Regions from separate parts of the Bacteroides sp. 14(A) genome, predicted to be linked through region 4. Evidence: riboswitches for the same ligand, from Rfam matches in the RefSeq annotation. Region 4 holds a riboswitch; each other region holds the start of a gene.
The links. Region 4 has a riboswitch for cobalamin ahead of K429_RS0121675 (cysteine-rich CWC family protein). Riboswitches for the same ligand answer to the same signal wherever they lie in the genome.
Positions count from the first base shown of each region.

Region 1: linked by a shared signal. The riboswitch ahead of K429_RS0125050 (TonB-dependent receptor) and the one ahead of K429_RS0121675 (cysteine-rich CWC family protein) in region 4 are both predicted to bind cobalamin.
Region 2: linked by a shared signal. The riboswitch ahead of K429_RS0106585 (GNAT family N-acetyltransferase) and the one ahead of K429_RS0121675 (cysteine-rich CWC family protein) in region 4 are both predicted to bind cobalamin.
Region 3: linked by a shared signal. The riboswitch ahead of K429_RS0115220 (DUF4465 domain-containing protein) and the one ahead of K429_RS0121675 (cysteine-rich CWC family protein) in region 4 are both predicted to bind cobalamin.

Region 1 is NZ_JAGH01000005.1:520,578-528,152, reverse strand. It holds gene K429_RS0125065 (sirohydrochlorin cobaltochelatase) at 1-873, shown strand, start outside; gene K429_RS0125060 (DUF4251 domain-containing protein) at 1,088-1,666, shown strand; cobalamin riboswitch at 1,975-2,182, shown strand; gene K429_RS0125050 (TonB-dependent receptor) at 2,310-4,670, shown strand; gene K429_RS0125045 (hypothetical protein) at 4,690-6,006, shown strand; gene K429_RS0125040 (sirohydrochlorin cobaltochelatase) at 6,146-7,099, shown strand; gene K429_RS0125035 (PepSY domain-containing protein) at 7,103-7,575, shown strand, end outside.
Region 2 is NZ_JAGH01000001.1:1,756,998-1,764,572, reverse strand. It holds gene K429_RS0106605 (hypothetical protein) at 1-942, opposite strand, end outside; gene K429_RS0106600 (response regulator transcription factor) at 1,347-2,036, shown strand; gene K429_RS0106595 (cell wall metabolism sensor histidine kinase WalK) at 2,011-3,795, shown strand; cobalamin riboswitch at 3,829-4,033, shown strand; gene K429_RS0106585 (GNAT family N-acetyltransferase) at 4,261-4,563, shown strand; gene K429_RS0106580 ((4Fe-4S)-binding protein) at 4,573-4,803, shown strand; gene K429_RS0106575 (tryptophanase) at 4,873-6,246, opposite strand; gene K429_RS0106570 (M23 family metallopeptidase) at 6,368-7,261, opposite strand; gene K429_RS0106565 (4'-phosphopantetheinyl transferase superfamily protein) at 7,280-7,575, opposite strand, start outside.
Region 3 is NZ_JAGH01000002.1:2,039,789-2,047,363, forward strand. It holds gene K429_RS0115190 (DUF3575 domain-containing protein) at 1-325, opposite strand, end outside; gene K429_RS0115195 (hypothetical protein) at 889-1,302, opposite strand; gene K429_RS0115200 (DUF4925 domain-containing protein) at 1,323-2,939, opposite strand; gene K429_RS0115205 (hypothetical protein) at 3,103-3,414, opposite strand; gene K429_RS0115210 (hypothetical protein) at 3,468-4,229, opposite strand; cobalamin riboswitch at 4,731-4,928, shown strand; gene K429_RS0115220 (DUF4465 domain-containing protein) at 5,085-6,002, shown strand; gene K429_RS0115225 (PKD-like domain-containing protein) at 6,068-7,575, shown strand, end outside.
Region 4 is NZ_JAGH01000004.1:679,104-686,678, forward strand. It holds gene K429_RS0121660 (glycoside hydrolase family 2 TIM barrel-domain containing protein) at 1-924, shown strand, start outside; gene nrdG (anaerobic ribonucleoside-triphosphate reductase activating protein) at 957-1,427, opposite strand; gene nrdD (anaerobic ribonucleoside-triphosphate reductase) at 1,411-3,504, opposite strand; cobalamin riboswitch at 3,638-3,857, opposite strand; cobalamin riboswitch at 3,950-4,154, shown strand; gene K429_RS0121675 (cysteine-rich CWC family protein) at 4,220-4,471, shown strand; gene accC (acetyl-CoA carboxylase biotin carboxylase subunit) at 4,443-5,954, shown strand; gene K429_RS0121685 (biotin/lipoyl-containing protein) at 5,973-6,488, shown strand; gene K429_RS0121690 (acyl-CoA carboxylase subunit beta) at 6,491-7,575, shown strand, end outside.

The DNA of each region.
Region 1 (7,575 bases), on a different contig from region 4:
ACTGCTTTGCTGCTTGTTACTTTCGGAAGTACTTGGGACGCACCGCAGGAAACCTTCAAAGGCATGAAAGAACAATTCGCCAAAAAGTTCTCCAACATGGATGTCTATTTTTCTTTCACTTCAGAAATCTGTATGACCCGTTGCGCAGCCAAAGGCTGGAACTATTATGCTCCGTCTTTCTATCTGGAAGCTATCGGACTTGCAGGTTATAAAACAGTTTGCGTACAGTCTTTACACGTTATCCCGGGTGAAGAATATCTCCGGGTGCAAAATTCCGTGAAAGACTTTCACTACAGCGGTGACCACCCTGAATTTGGAGATATAAAGGTATACTTGGCCGGTCCGTTGCTGGAATCGGAAGATGATGTGAAGGAAGTGGCAACTATTCTGCACAAAAACTATAAAGCAAAAGTAGATGCAGGCAAGATTGTTACGTTCATGGGGCACGGTAACCCCGAAGGCTGGAACTACGGAAACGGTAACTCCCGCTACACCATGTTGGAAGAAGAACTTCAGAAGACTTACAGTTCCAATTATTTTGTGGCAACGGTTGATATGGAAGATAATTATGTAGATAACATGATTTCCCGCATGCAAGCAGCCGGAAAAGCATCGGGAGATGTCATCTGCCATCCATTGATGTCCATTGCCGGAGATCATGCCAACAATGACATGAAAGGCGGCGTAAGCGAAAACGATCCCGAAGAAGGAAGCTGGCGTTACGAACTAAACAAAGCCGGATATACTTGTCCACTCAGCAATTGTGATATCAAAGGACTGGCCGACTATTCTGAAATTGTAAACGTATGGATCAGCCACATGTCGGCAGCCCTACAGAGTGAACCGATGTATGACCCGGACGCAGAAGAATAAACATTAATCTCTCTCTTTAATTACTTCTTGAGAAGGTGTATGGCGGCAGTTTACTGTTCGTTATGCACCTTCTCTTTATTATTAATTCAGGCACTAAATCTCATTAATAAATATTAATGCGCGCCATAATAATATAGATTACACGCATCTTTTTAATTTTCAGATTGTTTATTCAAGTGATATTGAAACAAACGGAACAAAAAAAGAATAAGTTATGAAAAAAATTATCGTATTATTGATGTTAGTTTTTATAGGTGCATCTACAACAATCTATGCACAGGAAAGTAAAAGTGAAAGTCGCCGTGCTGAACGTAAAGCCCAACGTGATGCAGAAAAAGCTCGGGAGAAAATAGAAGAAGAACGAGCATACACTGATGCAGTACAAGCCATAAAGGAGAGAAAGTTTGTATTGGAAGCGGATCGTGTGACATTCAAAAGAGGCCGTAGTGCTTTTGTTACATCCAATACCAATTTTATCCTTTTAAATGGTGACCGGGCATCCGTACAGATTGCTTTCAACGGCGCCTTTGCAGGTCCTAATGGAATTGGAGGTGTCACAGTGGATGGCACTGTAGGTGAAGTAAAAACCACCACTGACAAAAAAGGGAATGTAACTTGCAATTTTAGTGTGACAGGTGTAGGAATCTCAGCACAAGTTTCCATTAGGCTAACTCATGGCAGCAACAACGTATCCGCCACAGTAAATCCGAATTTCAACTCAAATAGATTGACGCTGGATGGCAAGCTCATTCCACTGTCCGAGTCGAATATATTTAAGGGACGGTCGTTCTAATAATTGCCATTGAACACTTGCGGCTGCGATAGCCTACGCTTGTACAAGTGAACGTTCACACTTGTACAAGCGCAGGCTATCGCAGCCGTAAGTGTTTCTTATACCTTCTTATACCCCCCAATATAGAACTTTTTTATTTATCATTTATTCTTTTGATACCTTTTTATACACTCTTTCATTGTTTTTTCTTCTGAATTCATATCTTCCGCTTTATAAACGTACAAATACATTACTTTTCAGCCTGTACCTCTATTTATGTTATAAAAAACATTTTCAGATATTTTCATTGTTCAGACTGACTTTTTATATATCTTTGCAGCGTTTTTGGTTTCGCATCTCCTTGGCTCTATGGGAATGCGATGAAAAGGGAATCAGGTGCAAGTCCTGAACAGACCCGCTGCTGTAAAATCCTTTCAAAATCTTGAATATACTCCAATAGCCACTGTCTGCTGGTCGGATGGGAAGGCATTCAAAGATGGATAAGTCAGAATACCTGCCAAGAACAACATAGTTTTAATGCTTTCGGGAAATGAAGCAGAAAAACATCGAGGCTGGTAATTCTTTATGAAAGATAAAGAATTCTTTTTCTCTATGCACATACTCCCGTAAAGTAAGTCATAAATGCTTTAACTAAGAGATTGAAATGAAAATTATTTCATGTGTACTATTTATGTTAACCTGTTTATCGCAGATAGGTGTAATAGCGCAAAATACGATTACTCTATCGGGAAAAGTTACAGACCAACACGGTACCCCTTTATCATTAGTTACAATTGCAGTAGAAAATACCACATCCGGAACTTATACGGATGATAACGGACGGTATTCCCTGAAAGTATCACCTGGAAAATGTACACTTGTCGTATCTTTAATAGGTTATCAAACTGTAAAGTCCACATCTAATATCCAACAAAACAAAACGCTCAACTTCACATTACAAGAAAGTGCTGTTACTTTGAACTCCGTTGAAGTTTATGGAAAGACACAGACACAGAAAGTAAAAGAAGGAGTTTTTTCCGTCAATGCTCTCGATATAAAACCTATAGTAAATTCGCTAAATAACCTCAATGACCTTGTAAACCGTACAACAGGCATTAAGGTGAGAGAAGAAGGAGGTGTCGGTTCAGACTTTGATTTGTCTATAAATGGTTTATCCGGCAATTCTATTCGCTACTTTTTAGATGGAATGCCGTTGGACACTAAAGGAAGTGGAGTTTCACTTGCTAATCTTCCGGTGAATATTATAGACCGGATTGAAATATATAAAGGTGTGGTTCCTGCCAGCTTGGGAACGGATGCATTGGGTGGTGCCATCAATATTATAACCAAACAAGAAAAGAAAAATTATCTGGATGTCTCTTATGGCATCGGTTCATTCCATACGCACAAAGCAGACTTGAATGCACAATTTGTAGAACCTAAAACAGGATTGATTATCCGACCTACTGTGGGAGTAAATTATTCAAAGAATGATTATAGGATGAAAGACGTGCAAATGCGGGATGAGAGTGGTGACAATTTCATATATGGTAATCCTAAACGCTTCCACGATGACTACTTCTCCTTACTGGGGCAAATAGAGGTAGGAGTTGCCAACAAGTCATGGGCAGATGCATTCTTCGTTTCCGCTTCCTATTCCAAGACAGATAAAGAATTACAGACGGGGGCTGTCCAGACCAAAGTATATGGAATGGCGGAAAGAAATTCAGATGCCTGGAATATTTCAGCACATTACCAGAAGCGTAATTTCATTCTGAAGAATATGCAGCTGAATGCAGCTCTCTCCCAGACTTGGGATCACTCATTGACCGTGGACACCACCTACCGAAAATATTACTGGGATGGTGGATACATAGATGGCCAGCGTAATGAAATTATGGGCAAAGAACGATCCATGCGCCATTATAAGCGCCCACTGACTGTGGTTCGAGCCAACCTGGATTATAAACTGAACAATCATCATAACTTTAACTTGAACTATCATCTGAGTCGTACCGGCAACGACCGTTATGATGATTTGGCTACCACTTTCGAGCCATCCAACGATGTTGTGTCCAAACATATCCTGGGCTTTTCTTACAATCAGTCGTTATTGGATGGCAAGATGGAGAATGTGTTTTTCATAAAGGATTATATCAATCACCCGAATATCCGGCAGACCGATCAGCCTAGCGTGACCGGTTCTGAAGCGGTACAAGGTTCCACAACCAAGAACTATCTAGGCTACGGTGTCGGACTTCGGTACACTGTAGCGGAAGCTTTAGCCGTGAAAGTGTCCTATGAGCATAGTGTGAGACTTCCCATCGCACGCGAACTATTGGGAAACGGTACTAATATCTACGCCAACGTAGCACTGAAACCGGAAAACAGTGATAACTTCAATGCCGGTCTATTCGGTACGTGGCATCCGGGTACCGGACATACCTTCTACTACGAAGCAAGCGGATTCTTCCGCAAGGTTGACAACTATATTCAGAGCGAAGTTGCTGAAAAAGAAGGTACAATGAAATATACCAATGTACCCGCAGTCCACATTAAGGGTGTGGAAGGAGAGGTACGCTACGATTGGCAAGGTAAGCTGCAACTTGCCAGCAACGTCAGCTATCAAGATGCTCGCGACCAACAGAAGTACAAGAATGGCGGAAAACCATCGGCTACCTACAACAACCGTGTACCCAACCGTCCTTGGTTGTTTGGTAGTGCGGAAGCATACTATACTTTCCGTAACATGGCATTACCAGAAAGCAAGCTACGCCTAGGTTGCACTTATCAGTGGATACACTGGTATTACCTTTTGTGGGAGGCTTATGGTGCCACTGAAGGCAAGGCACGCATTCCGGCTCAACATATCTGCAATGCTGATATTACCTACTCATGGAAACGCGGACGCTACAACATTGCTTTAGAGTGTACCAATTTCCTCGACAAGACAGCCTATGACAACTATAAGTTGCAAAAACCCGGACGTGCTTTTTTTGCCAAGTTCCGATTATTCATTAACTAATCATTAATAATTATTCAAGATGAAAAAATTCAAATTTACACTCTTGGCCTTTATGGCAGCCATGATGGCAATCTCATTTACGGCTTGTTCTGATGATGATCCTACTCCTACTCCAGATCCGGGTATCAATGAAGGTGATTATCACTTCGACCTTTTTGTAACCGTAGGTAAGCATGGTGGTATGAGCAGTAAAAACACTACTATTGTCACTAGTACCAGTACATTGACGGCTGATAGAGGTGTCATCACCGTTGAAGGAGTAGGATCGGAACTCGGAGATTACTCTATGGAGTCTATCTCAAAAGGGAAATACTATTATCAAATCCCTGGTTCCGCTGACCGCTTCGTAAAGTATCAGATCAAGAATAATAAAATCGATGTGATTGCAGAGCGCCCTTTCAAGACTAATACTTATAAAGTACGTGCCTACACACATGCCTGGATTGACGATAACACACTCGTTATCATATCTACCAACGGCGACAAGGATAAAGTTCTTTATACGAAACTGAAAGCAGACGATTTAACTATCCTTGATGAAGGTGAAGTAACTATACCCGCTCCTACCGACTGGAAAAAGCTGACAAGTTCAGGTATTCTCACCTACCGCAAGTCAGACAATAAATTATATTACTTCTATTACTGGAAAGAAAAGGCAGGCCAAACTGTTGCAAGTGAACAAGAGCCTAATTTTCATGCAGCCATCATCAACCCATCAACTATGAAGGTGGAAAAAGATATTATTTCTCCCGTTGAAGGTGAAATGGCAGGAAGTGCTTACGGAGAATTGATGCAGGACTGCGTAGCATATGACGAAGCTGGTAATCTTTATCTGGCTTGTTTCCATGAAGAAGCAAGCGGTCTTGAAAAAGGTATGTTGCTGCGTATCAAAGCGGGTGAAACAGAGTTTGATACCTCTTACAATGGTTATTCCAATGCAGATGGTAAGTTGATGACTGTTCAGTATTTAGGAAATAACAAAGCTCTGGTATATGCTCGCAACGATAATGCACCTATTAGCGACAAAGCTGCTGCTGCAGGAATAAAGAAACCTACAGTTATTGATGCATTCTCACATTACTATGCCATCATTGACCTTACTACTGGAACCAAAACTCGCCTGAGCTACAATGGCAAAGAAATTGCTTACAGCGGTGGCCGCTTCTCGCAACGTTCCGTTATCTTTAACGATAAAGCCTACATCGGTGTAGATACAGAAGAGGATGCCAATGCTATTATCTATATCTACGACATTAAGACCGGTACCGTAGAAAAGGGAGCAGAAGTGGAAGGTAAATTCTACTTCGACATGATACGTGTCGTTGAAAACGATTAATCATCATATATTCAGGTACAGGTTATACGATAACAAGAATCATTAATCTCTTTCTTGTAATTTTCGTATAATCTGTACTTAAAATATAAATTGACACATAACCTTTTTCAAAATATTTAAAAAGCATCATTTCTACCTTATGAAAAAGCTATTTATCCTTTTATTTCTTTGCAACCTCACTTTCCTATGCTCTGCGCACGAGGGGGAAAACTTCGTAGCAAGCGATATGCTCGCAAGTATGAAACCCGGTGATAAAGCCGCCCTGCTGATGGTACACTTCGGTACTACACACGATGATACCCGTGCCCTGACTATTGACGCTATCAATGCGAAAGCCCGCGAAGCATTCCCTGATCTGGAAATGTGTGAAGCTTTTACTTCCCGTATCATTATCCGCCGTCTTAAAGCACGCGGCATAGAGAAACTAACTCCGCTGGATGCTATGCTCCGTCTGCGTAGTGAAGGTTACACACATGTTATTGTGCAAAGCTCGAACATCATTGACGGCGTAGAAATGGAGTCACTTCGTCGAGATATGGAAAGTGTACAACCTTTCTTTAGGGAAATCCGTATCGGCACTCCCCTGCTCTATTCAGTGGAAGATGCAGAAAAGGTAGTTGAAATATTGAATAATAGACTCACCGATACGCAAAATCAAAAAGTATCCGCTAAGAAAGGTGAACATTTCGTACTTGTCGGTCATGGCACCTATACTCCCAGCACCGCCATTTACAGCCAGATGGACTATATGCTGAAAGCTAACGGACTGAGTAACTTCCACGTAGGTACCATCGAAGGATATCCTTCATTTGAGACAATGCTGGCACAGTTGAAAGCCGGAAAGGCGAAACAAGTTACCTTGGTACCATTTATGTTCGTAGCCGGAGATCATGCCAAGAATGACATCGCCGAAGATTGGAAAGAAGCACTCGAAAAAGAAGGCTACACCGTGAATGTCCGTATAGAAGGACTGGGACAGGTACCCGAGATACAGGAAATTTTCATCAACCATATCCGCTTTATGCTGAAACATCGCATGCTGAATATCATGGAAAAGAAAGCCGGATATGCTGCCGGAAAAGATGTGGAATAACAGATGAATATCATTACCAAATTAATGTACTCTTTACATAGGATACTGGGCACACTGCTTTGTATCCTATTTCTTATGTGGTTCCTCTCCGCTTTTGTGATGATGTACCACCGCTTTCCACGTGTCAGTGCAAAGGAAAAACTACAAAAGCAAGAATTACTCTCCGCCTCAGGCGACTCACTGCCTGATATCACTTCTGTCCTTTCACGTCTGCCCAAAGGAGAAAAAGTGAAAAAACTCACCTTAGACCGCAGTCTGGGACAAACAATCTTCCATATCCGTACCAACAAAGGAATACATGAACTTCACCTGGACCCATCGGACACCTTGTCGATAATCGACAATGAACGTATCCGGCAAATAGCCACCTTATGGTCCGCCTCCCCCATTGCATACATTGACACCCTACATACACTGGATCAGTGGATACCTTTCGGTGAACTGAAAAAGGAAATGCCCATTTATAAGATACATTT
Region 2 (7,575 bases), on a different contig from region 4:
ACCGGCATCTGTATAATACCCCACAAACATGTGTCCCGGAGTACGAACTAATATTGGCTCTATATTAATAGCACGAAGCAAGGAAGCAAACAACACGCTACCATCCACACAGTTAATCTGCGAAGACTCCAGTGCATCATCAAACGTGCGAACACGCTGGGAAAAGACCACATTACTGGACAAACTGGTATTAGAAACAGAACTGTAACGGAAATTACGCTTTTGAAGTACGTTCCATAGAGCATAGACTTGCTTGTCCACCACTTCAGCATTGCCACCTTGATAGCCCAGGAAACGATTGACAATACGGGTGTTCAGTGCTTCACGCAACAGTTTATCAATCATCGGATTTTCCTCATTGACGTATGCCGCAAAGAAAATACCGGTATCATGAAATTTAGTTCCGTTCGTGACATACCCCAACAGACATTCATTAATGCTGCGAACAGAAAAAGTACGAACCCGCTGCCCCAAATCCTTATCATTCATTTCTACCTTAACAGCCACACTTACCGGTTCCGCCTGGTTATTATTCTTCAGCGCTTCGTAATTCCAGATAATATCGGGATAGATCGTATATTCCGTCCGTGGTTTAGCCAGCACAAACTCAGATACGGAACGGGAAAAGAACGGAGTTTCAGCAACTTCAATACGCACCCTGCTATACGCCTTCCCCGAACGAATCCGGATAGAAATGCAGGATTTAGAATTACCCACATATAAGGAATCAGCCGGAACAATGACTTGCGCATCCGTCGTCGCTACAGAAAGAATACTGGAAGGAAAGATGTTGCCTCCCAACTCATCCGTTATCTCAAACCCGGAACGGAACGGAGCCGTATTCAGCCAAAAGGAACCTGCCACAACCACCACCAATAAAGCTATCAGAGCGGGCAAACGCCATTTATATCGCCGAAAATTTATATTAGTCAACTCTTTCATACCAATGTTATTTATATTAAGACAAAGGTAAGTATAAAAACTGAAAAACTGGAATGCAAAAGTAATAGTTTACAGTTCTTCACCTTACCAAAACCGTGTCAAAGCCTTACCAACTCCGCGTCAGGTTCGTACCATCTCCGTGCCTATACGCTTGAACCTGATACGGACCCAATACGGAGTTAATACGGACCCGGTACGGAGTTTCTACGGATCTGACACGGAGTTGGTACGGACTTGGTATGGACCGGATTACCTTCAGCACATACAAAAATGTAATCAAATTGTAACACGTGTTTCACTTTCCCGTAACAAAAACACCGCACCTTTGTCGCTGAAAAGAAATAAAGTATAACTTTGTGGTAGGAGAATTTGTTTTGAATACCTCATATTAATTAGAAAAAGCAATGAACGATTATCGTATTTTAGTTGTAGACGATGAAGAGGACCTTTGCGAGATCCTGAAATTCAACCTTGAGAATGAAGGGTATGAAGTGGACACGGCCAACTCTGCCGAAGAGGCGTTGAAAATGGATATCGGTAGCTACAACCTGTTGCTGCTGGACGTGATGATGGGAGAAATATCCGGTTTCAAAATGGCCAGCTTACTAAAGAAAGATAAGAAGACCGCTCAGGTACCTATTATATTCATCACCGCCAAGGATACGGAAAATGATACGGTAACCGGCTTCAATCTGGGAGCTGATGATTACATCTCCAAACCTTTCTCTCTGCGTGAAGTCATCGCACGCGTCAAAGCTGTATTGCGTCGCACCCAACAGGGAGAACCGGAACGGGCACCGGAGCAAATCAGCTACAAGACGTTAGTCATTGATATTGTAAAAAAGAAAGTAAGTATCGACGGGGAAGAAGCCCCTCTTACCAAAAAAGAATTTGAGATATTACTTTTACTCCTCCAGAGCAAGGGACGCGTATTCTCCCGCGAAGATATACTGGCACGGATATGGAGCGACGAGGTCTATGTGTTGGACCGCACCATCGATGTGAATATCACTCGCTTGCGTAAGAAAATAGGTATTTATGGTAAATGCATCGTAACTCGCTTAGGATATGGATACTGCTTCGAAGCTGAATAATACCACACATTTCCTGTCGTTCAGCCGGAAGTTATTTCTTTCGGTCATTTCACTGTTTCTGGTATTTGCCGGATGCTTCCTAGCGTATCAATACCAGCGTGAAAAAGAATATAAGATAGATCTGCTGGATATACAGCTACAGGACTATAATGAACGACTACACCAGGAACTTACTCACATTCCAGACAGTCTGTGGGATAAAACTTTGGAACGATACCTGCAAAAGTACGTCAAACAGGACTTACGTATTACGGTAGTAAACGTACAGGGTGACGTATTATATGACAGTTTCGAGAATCAGAAGTTAGGCAATCACGTCAATCGCCCGGAAGTACAAAAGGCACTGGCAGAAGGAAAAGGATATGATGTACGCCGTACTTCCGAAACAACAGGAGTACCCTACTTCTACTCTGCCACACTCTATGAAGGCTACATTATACGTTCCGCCCTCCCCTATGACTTAAACCTTGCAAGACACCTTGCAGCAGACCAGCACTACATCTGGTTTACCCTCATCGTATCATTACTATTAATTTTCATCTTCTATAAATTCACCTCTAAACTGGGGACAGCCATCAATCAGCTACGCGAGTTTGCCAAACGTGCCGATAAAAATGAGCCTGTGGAAACAGATATGCAGTCCGCCTTCCCACACAATGAACTGGGAGAGATTTCACAGCATATCATCCAGATATACAAGCGACTGCGGGAAACCAAAGAGGCGCTATACATTGAACGGGAGAAATTGATCACCCACTTACAAACCTCGCATGAAGGATTGGGCGTATTCAATAAGGACAAGAAAGAAATCCTGGTCAACAACCTGTTCACACAGTACAGCAACCTGATTTCAGACTCCAACCTACAAACAACAGAGGAAATATTCTCTATCAGTGAGTTCCAGAAAATCACGGATTTCATCAACAAGACTCCCAAGCGTCCGGGCAAGGAAGAAAAGCGTATGTCTATCAGCATCAATAAGAATGGACGTATGTTTATTGTGGAATGTATTATATTCCAAGACTTAAGCTTCGAGATATCCATCAATGATGTCACCCAGGAAGAAGAGCAGATCCGCCTGAAACGCCAGTTGACACAGAACATCGCACATGAACTGAAGACCCCGGTCAGCAGTATACAGGGCTATTTGGAAACCATCGTGAACAATGAAAACATTTCGCGGGAGAAGATGCAGACATTCCTGGAGCGATGCTATGCTCAAAGCAATCGGTTGAGCCGACTGCTACGCGACATCTCTGTATTAACGCGTATGGACGAAGCCGCCAACATGATCGACATGGAGAAAATAGATATCAGCCTGTTAGTAGGCAATATCGTAAATGAGGTATCCCTGGAACTGGAAGAAAAGCATATCACCGTAGTCAACTCCCTAAAACCAAAGATACAACTACGGGGAAACTATTCCCTGCTATACTCCATTTTCCGCAACCTGATGGACAATGCTATTGCTTATGCAGGCACGGATATACGCATCAACATCAGTTGTTTCCGCGAAGACGAGAATTTTTATTATTTCAGTTTTGCCGACACCGGCGTAGGTGTCTCTCCCGAACATCTGAACCGCTTATTCGAACGTTTCTACCGGGTAGATAAAGGACGCTCACGCAAACTGGGCGGTACGGGATTGGGATTGGCTATCGTAAAGAACTCGGTAATCATCCATGGAGGTACCATTTCGGCCAAAAACAACCAGGGTGGCGGATTGGAATTCGTATTCACACTGGCAAAAGAAAAATAATCACTTATCACTAACCACTAATCACTTTTTTCCTTATCTTTGCGATGCATTGGTTTACAGTCTTTGTTCGGAGACGGTAATTAAAAGGGAATCAGGTGCAAATCCTGAACAGTCCCGCTGCTGTAAGTTTCATGATAGGTTGCAGGCAAACTACCAATAGCCACTGGAAGTCCGCTTCCGGGAAGGCGCCTGGCAACAGAAACAAGTCAGAAGACCTGCCATGCACTGTTTTTATCACTGCTTTCGAGGAAAAAGCGTTGAGTCTAATGAAACGGGCAAATCGTCCCATCATTTCATTCATCCACTCTGCTTCAAAGAAAGTAAGGAACAATAAACTCTGCCAAGTTTATTTGAATGGTGTCCGGTCGAAGGGATTTCGCCCGGACATTTTATTCTGTAACTTTCCCAAAACAAATTTCATCATCCGCGTGTTATACATACAGTAAACAATTAATACGAAGAGTTATGGAAGCAGATTATGAACTGATCGACAATGAAGAACGTCACCAATATGAGTTCCATGTCGATAAATATACTCCAAAGATTGAGTATATAAAATCAACGAATGGGGAGATTTACCTGACACACACCGAAGTACCCACTCAATTGGGTGGTAAAGGCATCGGCAGCCAGTTAGTAGAAAAAGCATTAAAAGATATAGAAAAACAAGGACTAAGGTTAGTACCTCTCTGCCCGTTTGTAGCGGGATACATTCACAAACATCCCGAATGGAAAAGAATTGTAATGAAAGGTATTCACATTCAATAATAAATAGTTATGAATATAAAGAAAGAATATACGAACGGGGAAGTGACCATCATCTGGCAACCCGGACTGTGCCAACATGCAGGCATTTGTACCAAGACCCTTCCGAATGTGTATCATCCGAAAGAAAAACCGTGGATAACGGCTGAAAATGCAACGACGGAAGAATTGATCGCTCAAATCAAGAAATGCCCGTCGGGAGCATTAAGTTACAGAATGAATAACGAGAAAGAAGATAAATAAAAGAAATGAGGTTACCCCTTCAACATATGAATTCGGGTAACCTCATTTGTATTATGAAAAAGAAAGTAGTTATGTACGTTCCAATTGAACAGTGAAATGACGCATCAGGGGAGCCTCCCAAGTAATACGGACTCCATTAGTAATACTTTCACGACGGTCGAAAACATTCTTCAACGCTACTGCAATCACGTTCATGTGATTATCCGTATATACGCGGCGGGGAATAGCCAGGCGCAATAAATCCAATCCGGTAAAACGGTTCTCACGGGTAACCGGATCACGGTCTGCCAGGATATAACCGATTTCACATCCTCTGATACCGGCTTCAAGATATAGCTCAACCGTTAGAGTCTGTGCCGGGAATTCATTCTTCGGTACATGCGTCAGTACCTTCGTTGCATCCACAAAAATGGCATGTCCGCCTGCTGGACGCTGATATGGAATACCGTATTCATCCAACTTCTTTGCCAGATATTCTACCTGACGGATGCGGGTTTCCAGATTATCAAATTCCGTATTCTCATCCAGTCCTGTAGCAAGTGCATTCATGTCACGACCATTCATACCACCGTAAGTAAGATACCCTTCATATTGCACGCAAAAGCCTTTGGCACCTTCGTACCAATCTTTTTTTCGTGTAGCAATGAAGCCTCCCATATTGACGATACCATCTTTCTTGGCACTCATAGTCATACCATCCGCCAGGTCGAACATCTCTTTCGTAATTTCCTTTATCGTTTTACCGCTATAGCCATCTTCACGCATTTTGATGAAGTAAGCGTTTTCTGCAAAACGTGCGGAGTCAAATAATACAGGTTTATTATACTTATCCGCAAGAGCACGGACTTCACGAAGATTCTGCATGGATACGGGCTGTCCGCCAGCCGTGTTGTTCGTAATGGTAACGATGATAAACGGTATACGGTCACCATATTCCTGCAACGCTTTTTCCAGCTTCACAGGATCGACATTACCTTTAAAAGGTATTTCCAACTGAGTATTCTTCGCTTCATCGATGGTGCAATCCAGAGCAATGGCCTTCCGGCCCTCGATATGCCCCTTTGTGGTATCAAAGTGAGAGTTACCCGGAACAATATCTCCATCATGTACCAGATAAGAGAAAAGCACATTCTCAGCAGCACGCCCCTGATGGGTGGGAATGACATATTCAAAACCAGTCAGACGAGTGATCACTTCTTTCAGATTGAAGAAGGAGGAAGCACCTGCATAACTTTCATCGCCCAGCATCATCGCTGCCCATTGACGATCGCTCATTGCTCCCGTACCGGAGTCAGTTATCAAATCGATATATACTTGTTCGGATTTCAGCTGGAACACATTGTAATGGGCTTCTTTAAGCCATTGTTCACGTTCCTGGCGGGTACTCTTCCGAATGGGTTCCACCATTTTAATTTTCCAAGACTCTGCAAAAGGTAATTCCATAGTGCTTGCTTATTATTTTGACATTTAGTTAACAAAAAGACCCGTAGAAGAATTTCTACGGGTCGAATATAAGCATTTATACAGGATTAAGCAAAAGTTTTACTATCTTTTTGTCAACAAATTATTCCTTTGACAGAAATTTCTTCTTCTCCTTCTTACTCATCTCCTTCATGATAATTTCAACAGGATGCCAGGACTTATACATCACCCGCTCTTCAGGTTTACCTGTTTCCTCGGGAGAAAGATAAAAATCAGGTACATATGAGTGATCCGGCCGATCGGGGCAATAAATACTGAAACGTAAATGGGAACCCTGCTTGTAGTTCTCTCCGCCAATGATGCCAAGCGGCTGTCCCGGAATCACCTCTTCACCCGGAGAGACAAAGATCCCTTCATTCTGAAATAATTTATAACGGGCAAAAGTTCCGTCCTTATGGAAAACTTCCAGATAATTTTCCGTCGAATGGAACGATGTGTTTTCAGAAGTGGAAGCGGAATTGTCAACAACTTCCGTTACGAGTCCGCCACGGGCAGCAAAGATCGTGTCTCCGGCAGTCGTAGAGAAACCAAGTCCCGTGATACGCTTCTCTCCTTCCTTTCCTATAAAATTATCTAAAGACACCATCTTATTCACACGAACCACTTTCCCTTGTGCCAGAGGGAAGAGATACACAAAACTGGTATCCGTCTTCAAGCGGCTATTTCCTTTTTTATAGGTATAGCGATATGAGAATCCAATCGGAACATTTTCCGTAGACGGACGCAAAGTCAACAGACGTGTTTTGCCATAATGAATAACGGCATCATAAATTTCTCCTTCAGAAGAGGTCGTATTACTCAGCCGGGAAAAAGTCATAGATACCGTATAAGGCGTATGCGACTGAGTTTCGGAATAGAAAGTCACTTCCCCCTTGGTAGACCGTTCATAGCTTACCGTAACAGTCTTATCCGACTGTGCATAAACCAGCAGAGGCAAGCAAAAAAGAAGAAGACAGAAATAGCGTTGTAGTTTCATAGTATCATATTTTTAAAATTAATCGACTTGCCAGGTCAGCACAAAGTCCGGATGCAGGAGATATCGGATCTCAAATTTACGCTGTTCCGGTGTTCTGTACTCTTCAGCCGAGAAAACTCCTTTTTCAGTAACCGTAAAAGGAAAAATACGCAGATGCTCCCGGAAATCAACCTCCGGTGTATTCATACATTTAAACATCACTTCTTTGGCCGACCAATGGAGCAACAAAGCCCAGGTATCCGTTCCCTGATACGAAGACAGAGGTTCATCAGTACGCATATACTTATGCGCCACCTTATGTACCCGTTCACCGT
Region 3 (7,575 bases), on a different contig from region 4:
GAAGTGCGCCGTAGCGCGAGAGGTAGTCGAACAGTACGCCCGCACGCTTCTCGGACAGCCACCGGTTGATTCTGACGCTGCCCTCGGGCGAGGCACCGCCCACGACAAGAATCCTCTGCAACCGGTAGATGGAATCGGCATAGCTTGTGCGCAGGCTGTCGGCAATCCGGGCCAGCGCGGAACGGTTGTCGCCCACAGAGGGCGACAGGTCGATCTTCCCCTGCCGGAAATGGATTTGCACGGAGTCGCGCACCTCGTGGACCGTCTGTGCCGACAGACAGCCGCCATAAAACAACAACGCTATGAAAAACAATTTCTTTTTCATCCTATTCGCAATCCGTTTTTTCATAAAAAACGGACGTGATGCGCAACATTTTGATAATCAAGAAAATACGTTTTATCTTAATAAATCATCTGACATTAAAAATGCTTTTGAGCATAAAGCGCAAAAAAAATCAAATTCTAATGATTTCTGATTCAAGACTTTTGCTTACCTTTGCATCGGGTATCCGTTTCTTATGAAGAAACGGATATTTTTGTCTGACACGGAATGGAATATAAATTACTGACAATCAAACCGTTGGTTCGGAAGATGGTGACCGTGTCAATCGAGGTGAGGTAGATCTGTGTGTGGTGGTGATGGAGTCGTGGCCCAACATATACTATGGTCGATGTATCCTAATGATTATCAATATATAACATGGATCGCATCTGAATCAGCGACCAGTAATAGGAGGCAAACGGTTGATAGAATCCGATGCAGAAAGCATTCGGATATGGAATATGCTAAAGTCGTTAGTTTTAACTATTACATTGATAAAAAATAAAAGCACTGCGACAGTTTGACTGCGCAGCGCTTTTATAGAAATATCACATTATTTTATTCCCTCAATTAGATTGGAAACTGACATCAACAGTTACCAATCCGAACATGGCACTCATGCTCATATCTACCGAACAAGTGCTATCTGTGATTAAGCCGCTTGCCGATAAGGGAGTCACTGTACCAGGCAGCGAGCCGGTTACAGAAATACTACTGCATCCCGTAATCGTTCCATCCGTAGTTTTTTCAAGCGTAGCTGTCACTGTCGAAACCGTATAGCCCCCGATATTCAGGTCATACATTGTCAGTGTAGCCGTTGTGCCATTATCAACAACCGTTACTTGACTGTTTTCGTCAGAGGAAGTCACTCCATTGGAGGCTGATACATTTAACGTTCCCGTATAAGTGGTTTGAGCCTGAACAACAGCCATTGCGCTTATTGCGCAAAACATAAGCACCAATAATACAAATCTTTTCATTTTTATCACTTTTAGGATTATTAATTCTTGATTAAATCCAGCCCTATATTGAAGGTTGAAAGGTTCTCCCAATCGTTGCAGATTTGATATACAAATGTAGATGCCATTTGGGCCTCGGCGGGTAGCATGGCAGTGAGAGCTGTGTATATTTCAGAATCTTTCAGCAACTTTATGAACATATTCAAGTCGTCACGGTCGAGGTATATGCGGGTATGTCCGTCTGTTGTTTGCATATTCAGAGGAATGCCGTTTTTCACCCAGTCGAGCAATGTGTTTAACGTGGCATCGTCCGCTTTATCCATCAGCAGCGTTACAAAAGAGGCATAGTCTCCCATCAGGGAAGAAAAACTTTTCAATAGCTCCCGTAAGCCTTGTGCATCCGTGTCCAGCAACTGATTGATGATGGAAGACAAATCCAATCCCGTATCGGTCATGCCCTTGTCGGCCAATGCTTGGGATACGATGGCGGCTACATTCAGCTTCACATTCAACTGCTTGTCTTTTATGAACCAATGGGCAAGGTTGGCAGGCGAAGACTGGTATGTACGTCTGCTAAGCATCGTGTTTAATTTTTCTTGTTTGAAACCGCCTGACATTATGCCCACATAGAGCCACATCATCTGCTCGTTTGGATCACCCAAGTCATACTCGTCAGCCATCGGGATGGCAACGGAAGCCGAAGAATAATCGGCAAGGATATTTCCATCGGCGTCGAACGTAACTTTACTTAATGCTTGTGGCAGGATTCCTCCCAGGAGTGGTCTTACAATAAACCCAAGACTGGAGTTATCTCCTCCCGTTGAACCGTTGTCATCCACGATATCTATATAGAAACCTGAACCTGAAGGCATACCCTGTTGCCCGTTGTAGCTCCCTTCATTCTTAATCTCTGCCCAGCCGTATGTACCGGCCAGTCCCCGTGCATCGGGCATCGTTACATTCAAGGCAAGCGTCATGCCGTTAGCCGCATTCACCGTACCGTCATATTTGACTTCCGCACCTCCCGATGTGTTGGCAGTACCGGAGAAAGAGCCGTTTTGATCGGTATATACACTCTCAATGGAAACACTCGGCTCACCCGGAACGATATTTGTCAGGGTCAGGGTTGGAGTAGTGCCGGATAGGGTGTAATAGACTACGGCTCCCATCATATTCACGTCGCTGTAAGTCAGTGTCAGAGTCGCTCCAGAGTAAGTACCTAAATTAAGTCCCGGACCGTAAGCGGTCAAATCAAGTGATAATTTGCCGTCCGTGGAAATCGTACCACGGGCATCCACAGTCAGCAAGGCCGGGTCGGCAGAAACACTCCTCACCTGCGGGGCTGTATTCACAGTAGTGCTTCCTGTGAAAGCGTATGAATTTCCGTCTGTCCCGGATGTCATTTCGACAGGAATTTGCAGACTGGGATAGCCACCCACTACATCTGTCAGCGTAAGTATGGCTTTTGATTCACTCTCTGCATTGAATGTTACTTGCCCCGTGGTGCTTGTCTCACCGTTGACGGTCATCGTGGCATTGCTGCCGTCAATCTTAATTGGAGTGGTCGGTAATTTTTCCCAACCCGCTTCTTCGTCTTTGCTACAAGCACTAAATAAGCTTGCAGAAAGCAATAGTACTGCTAAAAATTTCTGTTTCATACCTGATTTGCTTTAATTATAGGTAATTATAATATAACACTGCAAAATTATAAATGTACATATATCACAAAAAGCTCTTAAAGTCACTTTTTGTGTTCCCTTTGTAACTTATTCGATATATGGCATTTACAATGTTACAGCAAGTGTATTCCCTTTACGCCGGTCAGCGTTTGTCCATTACCCCAAACTCTTTCCATTCCTCCATATCGACGCACCGCTTGACTATGCGCTTGAATTCGGCGGCTTTATCCTTGACCTCTATCAGTTGCCTATTGGCTTGGGAGATCATTTCATGGGTTTCAGCATGTAGCCGCTCCACTTCCTTATTCAGTTTTTCTCCTTCACCGATAGCACTTTCCAGTGCCGACAATTCTTCAAGACCAATGCCTTGGTCCTTAATCCGTTCGTAATTCTTCCTTAATCCGGCAACCAAAACTTTTGCCTTATCCATCTGATTAGAATACGTCTTTGACATTTTAATCGATATTTAAAAATTAGCAAGGACTCATGCCCCTTGCACGGCAGTAATTATAAACGCGCTTGGGGTGATATACCATACTTTATCCGAACCCCCGTCGGTATAAACCGGTAATTATGCGCCCGCATTACCTCCAGAGCGTTTTCCGTAGGATGGGCTGCCATATAGATGTCGATTCTCTGGACATTGGTAAGCGGCATTTTCTTGTTCCAGATATCCATAAAGGAATGCAACGGCAAGGAATTGTTCTTGTCCATACGTCTTAGTCTGCGTTTCATATGATAGACACATCCCGTCTCCGGCTGCAAGCGACGCGAAAGAACCTGCAAATCCAGACCGTTTATCCAGCCGGTAATATCCTCCACTCCTACGCGGTCTTCGTGTTCGCAGATTATTTGCATAATCCGCGCATAAACCCTGCTCTGGCTCCATACGTCCTCTCCGTTTATCCTCGCAGACTTGATCGTGGCGCTGAGTGCATACGTTTCATTGTCGGACAAACAGACATCAATACCTCCATGGCCCCGCAAATGGCAATAGAGCTTTCCAAAACGACCGGACTGCAACGACCAAATTTCAGGGTCTATCTTGGCATTCATAGAAGACAGACAGTGCATATTCGTATCGACAAAAAGCGGTCTCGTCTGAAAATTCACATAGTATATTTCCACTTGAAGCGGCAGGACGGACAGATAACTGCCCAAATGCAATTCATATTCTTTCAGCAATGCCTCATTGATCCGCTGCAAATGGGATACCGCATTGGAAGTGTCCGATAAAAGACTGTGTACAAGTTGTTTCATGGTTTCCATACATGTTCATTCATTAAATTAATTTTGAAACAAAAATAGGGAAAAAAGGATTGGATTTAATCATCGTTTTATAGTGCGCATGGGCGCAAATTGCTGATTTTCAGCATAAAACAACCTGTTAATTATTCCAGTTAAATGTTAATATGGTGAATTTCATTTTAGCTGGGAATAATCTGTGAGGAAAAAGCCATTGCAAGCAATCGCTTACTGTCGCCCCTGTGGCTTATCATCAAAAATGAGAACCGAATCATTATACCTATGGCTGTGCAACCTTTGATTCTCATACATAACTTAATACCATATATCAAAAGCATGGCTGAAAACATCATCATAAAGCAGTACTATCCATAAAGCAGGAGCCAAACCTCGGGGTGAATTTGACTGTCGCCAGAAATGAATGCCGTTCATTCCGGCTTTTGCTCCGATTGTGTCTTTTGAAGTTTTTTGTTGTTATTACGTTTGAAAATCTTCAAAAGATGATATTTATAGGATTTTTTTGCATAATTTTGTGGCGGTAATAGTTTTCCAGCCAGAAAAATACTTGCTGGAAATGAAAAGGGAATCCGGTGAGAATCCGGAACAGTACCCGCTGCTGTAAGTCCCCGGAATGTTTATCGTATACTTTTGCCACTGGTGAAAACTGGGAAGGCACGATAATCGGGACGAGTCAGAAGACCTGCTATGACCAAAAAAGGATTTGTGCCTGCGGGAATCAATCAGGTAAAGTAGTCAAAGTAAGGTAGTGACCCGGTGTCGTTACGGCTTGTTATACAAAAATTCCCGTTTGTACAGATCCTGTGCAAACGGGAATTTTTGTGTTTATAGATATAATATTTACTAAAGTAACTATGATTTATGAAAAGAAATTTACGCTTTTTTGCAGGTGCCTTCCTATTGACGGCAACCGCCTTGTTTACCGCCTGTAGTCAAGACGATGACTTTTTGATGGAAGTGGTTGATTCCGGAACTTCGCAAACCCGTGCTGTGACAAATCCGGACGGTACCTTGACTATCACTTTCGATGATTTCGATTCCGGTATGTTGGCAGGACCTACCTCGGCCGGAGAAAATCTTTATTCGTACCAAGGGTATCCTCAAGTAACCACCATTTACGACAATACTCCGGAAGAATATCTCTTCCTTTCAATGTTTAATACAGTAGGTGGAAGCACAGAGTATTCCAGCGGTGGTATCGCACTTTCCAACTGGAACATCCGCTCCAATCAGTCGGGAAATACCGGAGACTGGTGGTATTCTTATCTGAACCAGTGTTCTGTCTATAACACTGCGGTGGAGGCGGAAGGACAGGATAAGGAAGCCGGGCACAGCGGCTCCAATTTCGGTGTCGTTTACGGATATGTGGATGCTTACAATCAGGCATGGATGGCTAAACCAGAATTTTATTTCAATGTTCCCCGGAAGTTGGTCGGCCTGTGGATCTGCAACACCTCATACACTTATGGAGTCATCACTTATGGTAATCAATTCGGTTCTACGGGGGTAGCGACTCCTCTGAAAGAGATGGAAGGGTATTTCCAAGTGAATCTGGAGTGTTACGATGCGGATGGCGGTTTGATCCGCACTTATAAACGTCTTTTAGTCGACTATCGTGGCGGCCAACAACAGGTTGATCCTATCACGACATGGGATTATTGGGAAATCAATGCCGAAGGGGTGCAAAGTGTGAAGTTCAATTTCGAGGGTTCGGATTCGGGAGCATACGGTTTGAATACTCCGGCTTACATCTGTATCGATGATATCACTATACAATAAAAAGAATACAGGGATATCCCTTCTGTCGGGGGGTATCCCTGTTATTGTTCTAAAATCCACACATCATGCATCGTTTTTACTATTTTATTGTTTTTGTCTGTATGCTGTTCACCTCCTGCAACAAGGATGAAGTCATTACCGAAGAGGTAGGAGGACAACCCATAATAGAACTTGACAGCGAAACCGGTATTTACACGGTCAAGGTCGGTCATGAATTGACTATCGCCCCGACATACCAGAATGTTGAAGATGCTCTTTTTGCTTGGACGATAAACGGTACGCTGGTTTCTTCGGGTCCGTCTCTTCAACGTACATGGAATGAATGCGGGGATTTTTACGTCAAACTAAGAGTAGACAATGCGGAAGGCTATGCCGAAGAGGAACTGAAAGTAGAAGTGAAGGAACTCACCCCTCCGGTCATTTCACTGGCACTACCTTCGCAGGGGCTAAAAGTTGTCCGGAATACCGATTACACATTTACTCCCGATATTCAGCATTCGGATGTAGAAGGGTTCAAAATCGAATGGATACGGGAAAGAAAAATCGTTTCCACCGAGAATACTTATACTTTCAATGAACAAGAACTCGGTGTTTATACGGTGACAATCAACGCTTCCAATATAGATGGGACAACAACGAAGGATGTAAGCGTAGAGGTCGTGGAAACGATGCCCTACGTTGTCAAATTCCCGACCCCGTCTTACCAGCAAACATCCACGGACAGGTACACATTTGCCGACCGTCCTGTTTTCCTGCGCCCATTGTTGGAGTATTTCGACAATCCCCGTTTTGAGTGGAGTGTGGACGGTCAGGTCATGGAAGGAGAAATGGAACGCATGTTCAGGTTCACGCCGTCTACACCCGGAGAATACACCGTCTCCTGTACTGTGTCGGAAGACGCACCGACGGAAAAAATAAGCAGGAATATCGACAAAGGAAAGACGGCTGTCACCGCCACCGTAAAAGTCGTCTGTGTGGACAAAAAGGAAGAGGATAGATTCCGGGCTTCGGGAAGTTCAAAGTTTTGGGACAAAGTCTATGAATATACTCCGGCTCCCGGCCAATTTATCAACGAGACGAGCACGATAGGCGGTATGACCGGCAACGAAACATCCCCTGAAGCGGCTATCGCATGGGCAACACAGCGTTTGAAAGACAAACTACACGTTTCTTTGGGTTCTTTCGGCGGTTATATCATCGTCGGCTTCGACCACAGTATTCCCAATTCGGGCAACCAGTATGATTTCTGTGTTCAGGGGAACGCCTTTGACGGCAGTTCCGAACCGGGTATCGTATGGGTCATGCAGGATATAAACGGAAACAAATTGCCGGATGACGAGTGGTACGAACTGAAAGGATCTGAAGCTGGCAAGGAAAAAACAATACAGAATTTTGAAGTGACCTATTACCGTCCGGAAGGCAAAAAAATGGATGTCCGATGGATCAGTTCCGACGGTAGGAACGGCTGGGTAGACTATCTGTCCGCTTATCATACGCAGGACTATTATTATCCGGCTTGGATTTCGGAAAACAGTTATACCCTGACAGGTACTTGTCTGGCTTCCCGCAACAT
Region 4 (7,575 bases):
TATGAACTTTGGCGCTGGACTTTCCCCGTAGATAAACTGAATCGGGAAACAGAACAGTTTTCTGCATCATCCGGCCGTGCATCCTATACGGAAACAGAAAAAGGTATTACGGTAAAAGCAAACGGGCGTACTTTTGTCTTTTCAAAGAAAGACGGGCAGCTGAAAGATGTATCCGTCAATAACCGTAAGATTAGTTTTGCTAACGGTCCCCGTTTTATCGGTGCACGTCGTGCAGACCGTTCCCTGGATCAGTTCTATAATCATGATGACGAAAAAGCCAAGGCAAAGGACCGTACTTACAGTGAATTTACCGATGCGGCAGTCTTCACGAAACTGGATGTGAAAGAAGAGGGGGGGGATCTGATCCTCACCGCTAATTATAAACTGGGTAATTTAGACAAAGCTCAGTGGACAATTCATCCGGACGGCATGGCTACTCTTGATTATACCTACAACTTCTCCGGTGTGGTAGACCTGATGGGTATTTGCTTTGATTACCCTGAAGAACAAGTGCTCAGCAAGCGTTGGTTGGGAGCAGGTCCGTATCGTGTATGGCAGAATCGTATTCATGGCACGCAGTATGATATCTGGGAGAATGATTATAACGATCCTATTCCGGGTGAGACATTCACCTATCCTGAATTCAAGGGATATTTTGGCAGTGTCTCCTGGATGAGTATTCGCACGAAAGAGGGAACCATCAGCCTGACGAATGAAACACCTGATTCCTATATCGGAGTATATCAACCCCGTGATGGTCGTGACCGGTTACTGTATACACTTCCCGAAAGCGGAATTTCTGTTTTGAATGTAATTCCTCCGGTGCGTAATAAAGTAAATTCCACGGACTTGTGCGGTCCTTCTTCACAACCAAAATGGGTGGATGGCTCGCAAACGGGACGCCTTGTTCTCCGGTTTGAATAAGACTTTGTAATTCCGGTTCAGGCGGAAAGAGATCAGCTATTTGTCCTGAACCGGTAAGTAATATCATTCATTTCTCCTTGTACAATCTTGTAAAGCCGCTGGTTGGTTTGTTCAGACTTCAAGCCACCGCGACTTTCTACGTAAGGCCCAAGTTTTATGTATTGGAAGTTCCGTATCGGGAATCCGTCAGGCAGTTCCTGCTTACCGGAATACCAACCCACTTTTACCGGGGCAATCTGCTGTTGCTGTAGAAAATTGGCAAAATACGCTACATCATAAGGATCTGCATCTCCACCCATAAAACAGACGCATGTAACAGCCTTTCCATACTTTTGTAAAAGTACGGAAAGGTTTTCTTCTGTCAGCGCTTCTCCAACATTTTGTTGCAGATAGGGACTATGGCAACCTTTACACCTGTTCGGACAGTTCGAAAGGTTGATTGCCAATGTCACCTCATCCGGTATCTCCTGAAAAACAATGTCGTAATCAGTGTACTTCAGCATAATATCTTCGGGCAGCCTCCTTTTGCCGGGCTTGAGAGAAATTGCTGATTCGTTTCATGTAGCCGATAACGCGGGTCAGATAATCCACGTTCTGGCTATGACATTCCGGACACTCTTTCAAGTATCTTTTGTCAATGTGGTTGCATTCGTTGCAGACCGTGTTAGGTATATTGAAAGTAAAGTAATTGCAGCCCTCAGTGGCGGCTACCCGAAGTAATTGCCTGTATTGCTCTTTGCTTAAGTGCTCTTCCAGATTCATGTGGAGTGCCGAACCGCCCGTCAGATGCTCTATATACCTGTGTCCATGCATACGGAACTTATCGATGACGTTCAGCGACTCATCCTCTACGATGTAGAAATAGCTGTTATAGCACTCGCGGAATGTCTGGAAACCGGCTTCTTTGTCCCATTTGGCATGTTTCACGCCTACATTCTCGGCCGGTATCATTTCGCAGTTAAAGAGTATATCTTTCGTTCGATATTTCTTATTGTATTTTTCAACTATTCCCAGAATCTCCTGCACAAAAGCTTCATATTTAGGATTATCGTTGATTTCAATTCCCATGAATTGAGCGGCTTCCACCAGCCCGTTTACACCGATTGTCAGATATTGGCGTCCCATATTGATGTATCCGGCATCGAACAAAGGCAACATTCCTTTGCTTTGCAGATGCTTTAAGTTTTCGTTATAGGCCAGTTGTACCTTGTGTACCAGATCTACTACCTCTTCAAGGAAGAAATGATAAAGCAATCCGGATTTCACTGCATGCTGGATGCAACGGTTCAGGTTGATAGTCAACACACTTTTTGATCCGGTAGATACGCCGCCTGCACCCAGGGTGTAACTAAATCCGTTATCCTGTATTTCATTACGTAAGCGGCAACAACTACTTAACGAGTCGGCATTATCACTCATATATGTAAAGAAAGAGTGTCCTTCCGCATACATTTCGGCCGTGAAGTCACCGTATTCCTTATCCAGTACATCTCCGTCTTTGGTCAGTAAAGCCATTGTCTCTACGGGGAAAGTAAGAACGGCTTTGGTGCGTTCCTTATTGAACCACTTCATGAAACGCTTCTGCAACCAGCTCAATGATTCCCAATGGGGAGCGTTTCCGTCCGGGAAGACGAAATGTTCGAAAAGGCTATTGAAATAATATTGATCATAGTAAGCTACATTCCAGAATACTGCCTGAAAATTCCGTGCCCCCGTAGGTTGATTGATGGAATATACGATCTGTTCAAAACAATCGGTGATTATTTTATCTATGGTCCTTTGTTTGGAGGAAAGGTCGGCAAGTTGTTCCGGATGTTTATAGTAATCCTCTCCGTATTCTTTTTCTATGAAATAATTCATATACATCAGAAATTCCGGTGTGGCACAGGCGCCGCTGAGCATACTCGATACGATAAATACCATATTGATGAATCCTCCGCAGAAAGACTTCAGATTGGTGGGTGCCGTGGAGTTACCGCCTACGGATGCGGTTCCGCTGATCAGCCACGGATACATGGTGATGCTTGCGCAATAATTGGCAAGATTGGTTTCATCATTCTTATATATGAAGTGTTGGTTCAGCAATTCGATGTAGCGGTCTGAAAGTTCCTTGCCGTACATGTCCTTCAGACGGTCAGTCAGCAAACGGCGGTTCAGACGGATGAAGTTCGATTTGGGGAGCTCGCCTATCAGTGTGGCTATATTTTTATTTTCCACATTGGCGTTAGCGTCATACTTGCTACCGGTGGCAGGGTTGGAGGCATCGCAGTAATCCATCAGGAAACGGAGCTTGTCACGTACTTCCCGGTCTTCCAGATGTTTCTGTCTGTATAGCATGAACGCTTTTGCTACACTGTAATAGTGTTCAGCCATCAGTGCAATTTCTACCTGGTTCTGTATATCTTCTACACTGGTTCCATCACTGATGTTCACGCGGCTGAGTATGTTGGTGATCACATCTTGTGTGGCAAAACTGCCGACAGATAAAAATGCTTTACTAATTGCGTTCTTGATCTTGTCAAGTGAAAACGCTTCTTTTTTCCCATCTCTTTTGACGATGAAAGTCTCCGAATTGATCATACCTGTAATTTAAGATTTAACAAATAAATATTCTTTGTTTAGTTAGCTATACTAAATCAAACGACAAAATAAGGAGAGTAAGTAATAAAATGAATCTTGGAGGATGCATTCTATCGCTTTTCACCCGAAAGCCTGAATGATTACAGATATCGGCAGGTCTTCTGACTTGTTTCCGTTATGGCGCCTTCCCGGTCTTTGCAGGACCAGTGGCTAAAGAGTGCCACAATCTTTTCTCCACATGGTAGGGAGATGAAACTTACAGCTACGGGGATAGTCCCTGATTTTCACAGGATTCCCTTTTAATTCCATTTCACGCTTGCGGTGATTTGGAAACCGTTATCGCTGACAAAGTTAGAAATAAAATCTATAATCCAACGGATGATAGAAAAAAATATTCCCAGCTTATATTTTTTGTTTTAAAAAGCATCTCCAATGATAATTTCCACTATCTTTGCCCCGAATTGGTTTCGGATGAACATTTCTGTCATTTGGATTAAAAGGGAATCGGGTGTAAATCCCGGACAGTCCCGCTGCTGTGAAGCTCCATAACTTTCTTGATAAATACTTTAGCCACTGGCTGTGAATTGGAGGCCGGGAAGGAATCAGAAAGGGAGTCAGTCAGAAGACCTGCCATTCGTTAAAGTCTGTTGCTACTCGTGGGATTAGGGGAACAGTACGAACGTATAATTGTTTTAATTTAATTAATGCGAAAGGGATGCCTATGAAAAAGGTATGTCCGCGTTGTGGTGCAACCTTTGAGTGTATGCACGATCGGATTTTGTCATGCCATTGCGCTACGGTACGACTGAATGAGCAGCAACGTGCTTATTTGCAAAAGAATTACCCGGGCTGTTTATGTCATGACTGTCTGACGGCAGTCAAAGAGGGTATCGTTATGGATGTATGTGATGCACCCCTTTGTGATAAACAGAAGAACAATGATAAAAAAAGTATTGATTGCCAATAGAGGCGAGATTGCTGTACGTGTAATGCGTTCCTGCAAAGAGATGGGAATACGTACAGTAGCTGTCTATTCGGAAGCGGACCGTGCAGCAAAACACGTCATGTATGCCGATGAAGCCTGTCTGATAGGTCCGGCAGCTTCCAGAGACAGTTATTTGAATATAGAGAATATAATTCGTGCTGCCCGGCAGCATGAAGCGGATGCCATCCATCCCGGATATGGTTTCTTATCTGAAAATGCGGACTTTGCCCGTCGTTGCAAAGAAGAAGGCATTATTTTTATCGGGCCCTCTGCCGAAACAATGGAAGCGATGGGCGATAAAATCTCAGCCCGTAAACACATGATTGCAGCCGGAGTACCGGTAGTTCCCGGTACGGAACAACCCTTGCAGAGTGCCGGGGAGGCTGTGATGATATGTAATAAGATCGGCTATCCCGTGATGCTGAAAGCCTCTATGGGTGGTGGCGGAAAAGGTATGCGACTGATACATAGTGAGGATGAAGTAGTTGAGGCTTATAATACCGCCCGTTCGGAGTCTATGTCTGCTTTTGGTGACGATACGGTATATCTGGAGAAATTTGTGGAGGAACCCCATCATATTGAATTTCAGGTATTGGGTGATAATCATGGCAATGTGATTCATTTATTTGATCGCGAATGTTCTGTTCAGCGTAGAAATCAAAAGATTGTGGAGGAAAGTCCGTCTCCCTTCCTCACTCCGGAATTACGCAGAGAGATGGGAGAGAAGGCTGTAGCTGCCGCCAAAGCAGTGAACTATTCGGGTGCAGGTACTATCGAATTTCTGGTGGATAAGCATCGTCATTTCTATTTCCTGGAAATGAACACCCGTTTGCAAGTGGAACATCCCATTACGGAAGAAGTGGTGGGTGTGGACTTGGTGAAAGAACAGATCATGATTGCATCCGGTTATCCGTTGCATCTTAAACAGGAAGATTTGTTTCAGCGGGGACATGCTATCGAATGTCGTATCTGTGCGGAAGATACGGAGAATAATTTTATGCCGTCTCCGGGAATCATTAAGTTATTGGCTGAACCGAACGGTATCGGTGTCCGAATCGATAGCTATGTTTACGAAGGGTATGAGATTCCTATTTATTATGATCCCATGATCGGAAAACTGATCGTATGGGCCACCAATCGGCAGTATGCCATTGAGCGTATGCGCCGTGTGCTGTATGAGTATAAAATTACCGGATTGAAGACGAATCTTACTTATCTGAAGCGCATCATGCACAACCCCGATTTCGTAAAGGGAGAATACAACACGCTGTTTATCGAGAAAAACTCGCGTATGTTGCAGCGTCCTAACAGTAATAATGAAGAAATTGAGAATATTGCCATGATTGCCGCTTATATAGATTACCTGATGAACCTGGAAGAGAATTCTTCTACGCAGTCGTCTGATGGTCGTCCTATCAGTCGCTGGCGTGAGTTTGGTTTGCAAAAAGGAGTTTTACGTATTTAAAGAGGGAGGAAGTAGTTAATGGAAATACATATTGGAAACCGCGTTGCCGACGTGACGTTGGTCAGTAAAGAAGATAATAAAGTCCGGTTGAATGTTGATGGAAGAATCTACGATGTGGATATTGCCATGGCAGAAAACGGCAGCTGCTCCATCTTACACGACGGAAATTCTTACAATACGGAAGTCATCCGCGGTGAAGGAGGAAAAAGCTATGATGTGAATTTGTTCTATCGCTCTTATCATGTGGATATAGCAGATACCCAGGTGAAATACTTGCGTATGCGAAAAGGAGGAGAAGAGAGACAGGACGATAAGATTATTGCTCCGATGCCGGGTAAGGTTATGAAGATTCCTGTAAAGAAAGGGGACCGTTTGTCGGCGGGAGATATTGTAGTGGTGCTTGAAGCTATGAAAATGCAAAGCAACTATAAGGTCAATTCGGACTGTGTAGTGAGAGAAATCTTGGTGGCGGAAGGTGATTCAGTGAGCAGTAACCAGATTTTAATGACATTGGATATTATAAATGAAGAATAAGTATGGAAAGGACAGAAATATATAATCAGTTTGAAGAACTTAATAAGCGTGCCTCGCAGGGTGGAGGCATTGATAAGATAGAAAAACAACATGCTGCCGGGCGGATGACCGCACGCGAACGCATAGAAGCCTTGCTGGATAAAGGGACATTCAATGAGTTGGATAAGTTTGTAAATCACCGTTGCACCAATTTCGGAATGGAGAAAAAACAAATTCCAGGTGATGGCATGGTGACTGGTTACGGCAAGATTGACGGTCGTCCGGTATTTGTGTACGCCTATGACTTTACGGTGCATGGTGGTTCTTTGAGTGAAACTAATGCAGCGAAAATAGTGAAAGTACAGCAACTGGCACTCAAAAATGGTGCTCCGGTTATTGCTCTGAATGACTCGGGAGGTGCCCGTATTCAGGAAGGTGTCGGCAGTTTGTCAGGATATGCTTCTATTTTCTATCAGAATACGATTGCTTCCGGGGTGATCCCTCAAATCTCAGCTATTCTGGGCCCATGTGCCGGCGGTGCCTGTTATTCACCTGCATTGACGGATTTTATTTTTATGGTGAAAGAGAAAAGTCATATGTTCATCACAGGGCCGGATGTAGTGAAAACGGTTACGCATGAAGAAGTGGACAAGGAAGAGCTGGGTGGAGCCTATGCACATAGCAGTAAGAGTGGCGTTACTCACTTCATGTGTAACACTGAAGAAGAAACCATGCTGGCCATACGCGAATTGCTCAGCTTCCTGCCTTCCAATAATATGGAGGATGCTCCGCTTATTCCTTGTACGGATGATGCCAGACGTCAGTCAGAAGAACTTCAAACTGTGATTCCGGAAGACCCGAACATTCCTTATGACATTAAGGATATTATAGAGCCTGTTATGGATAACCAATATTTCTTTGAAGTGATGCCTCATTTTGCAAAGAATATTGTGGTGGGTTTCGCCCGTCTGAATGGTCGTTCGGTAGGAGTTGTAGCCAACCAGCCGGCTTATCTGGCTGGTGTGCTGGATATAGATGCTTCCGATAAGGCTGCACGTTTCATCCGTTTTTGCGACTGCTTCAACATTCCGTTGATTACCTTCGAAGA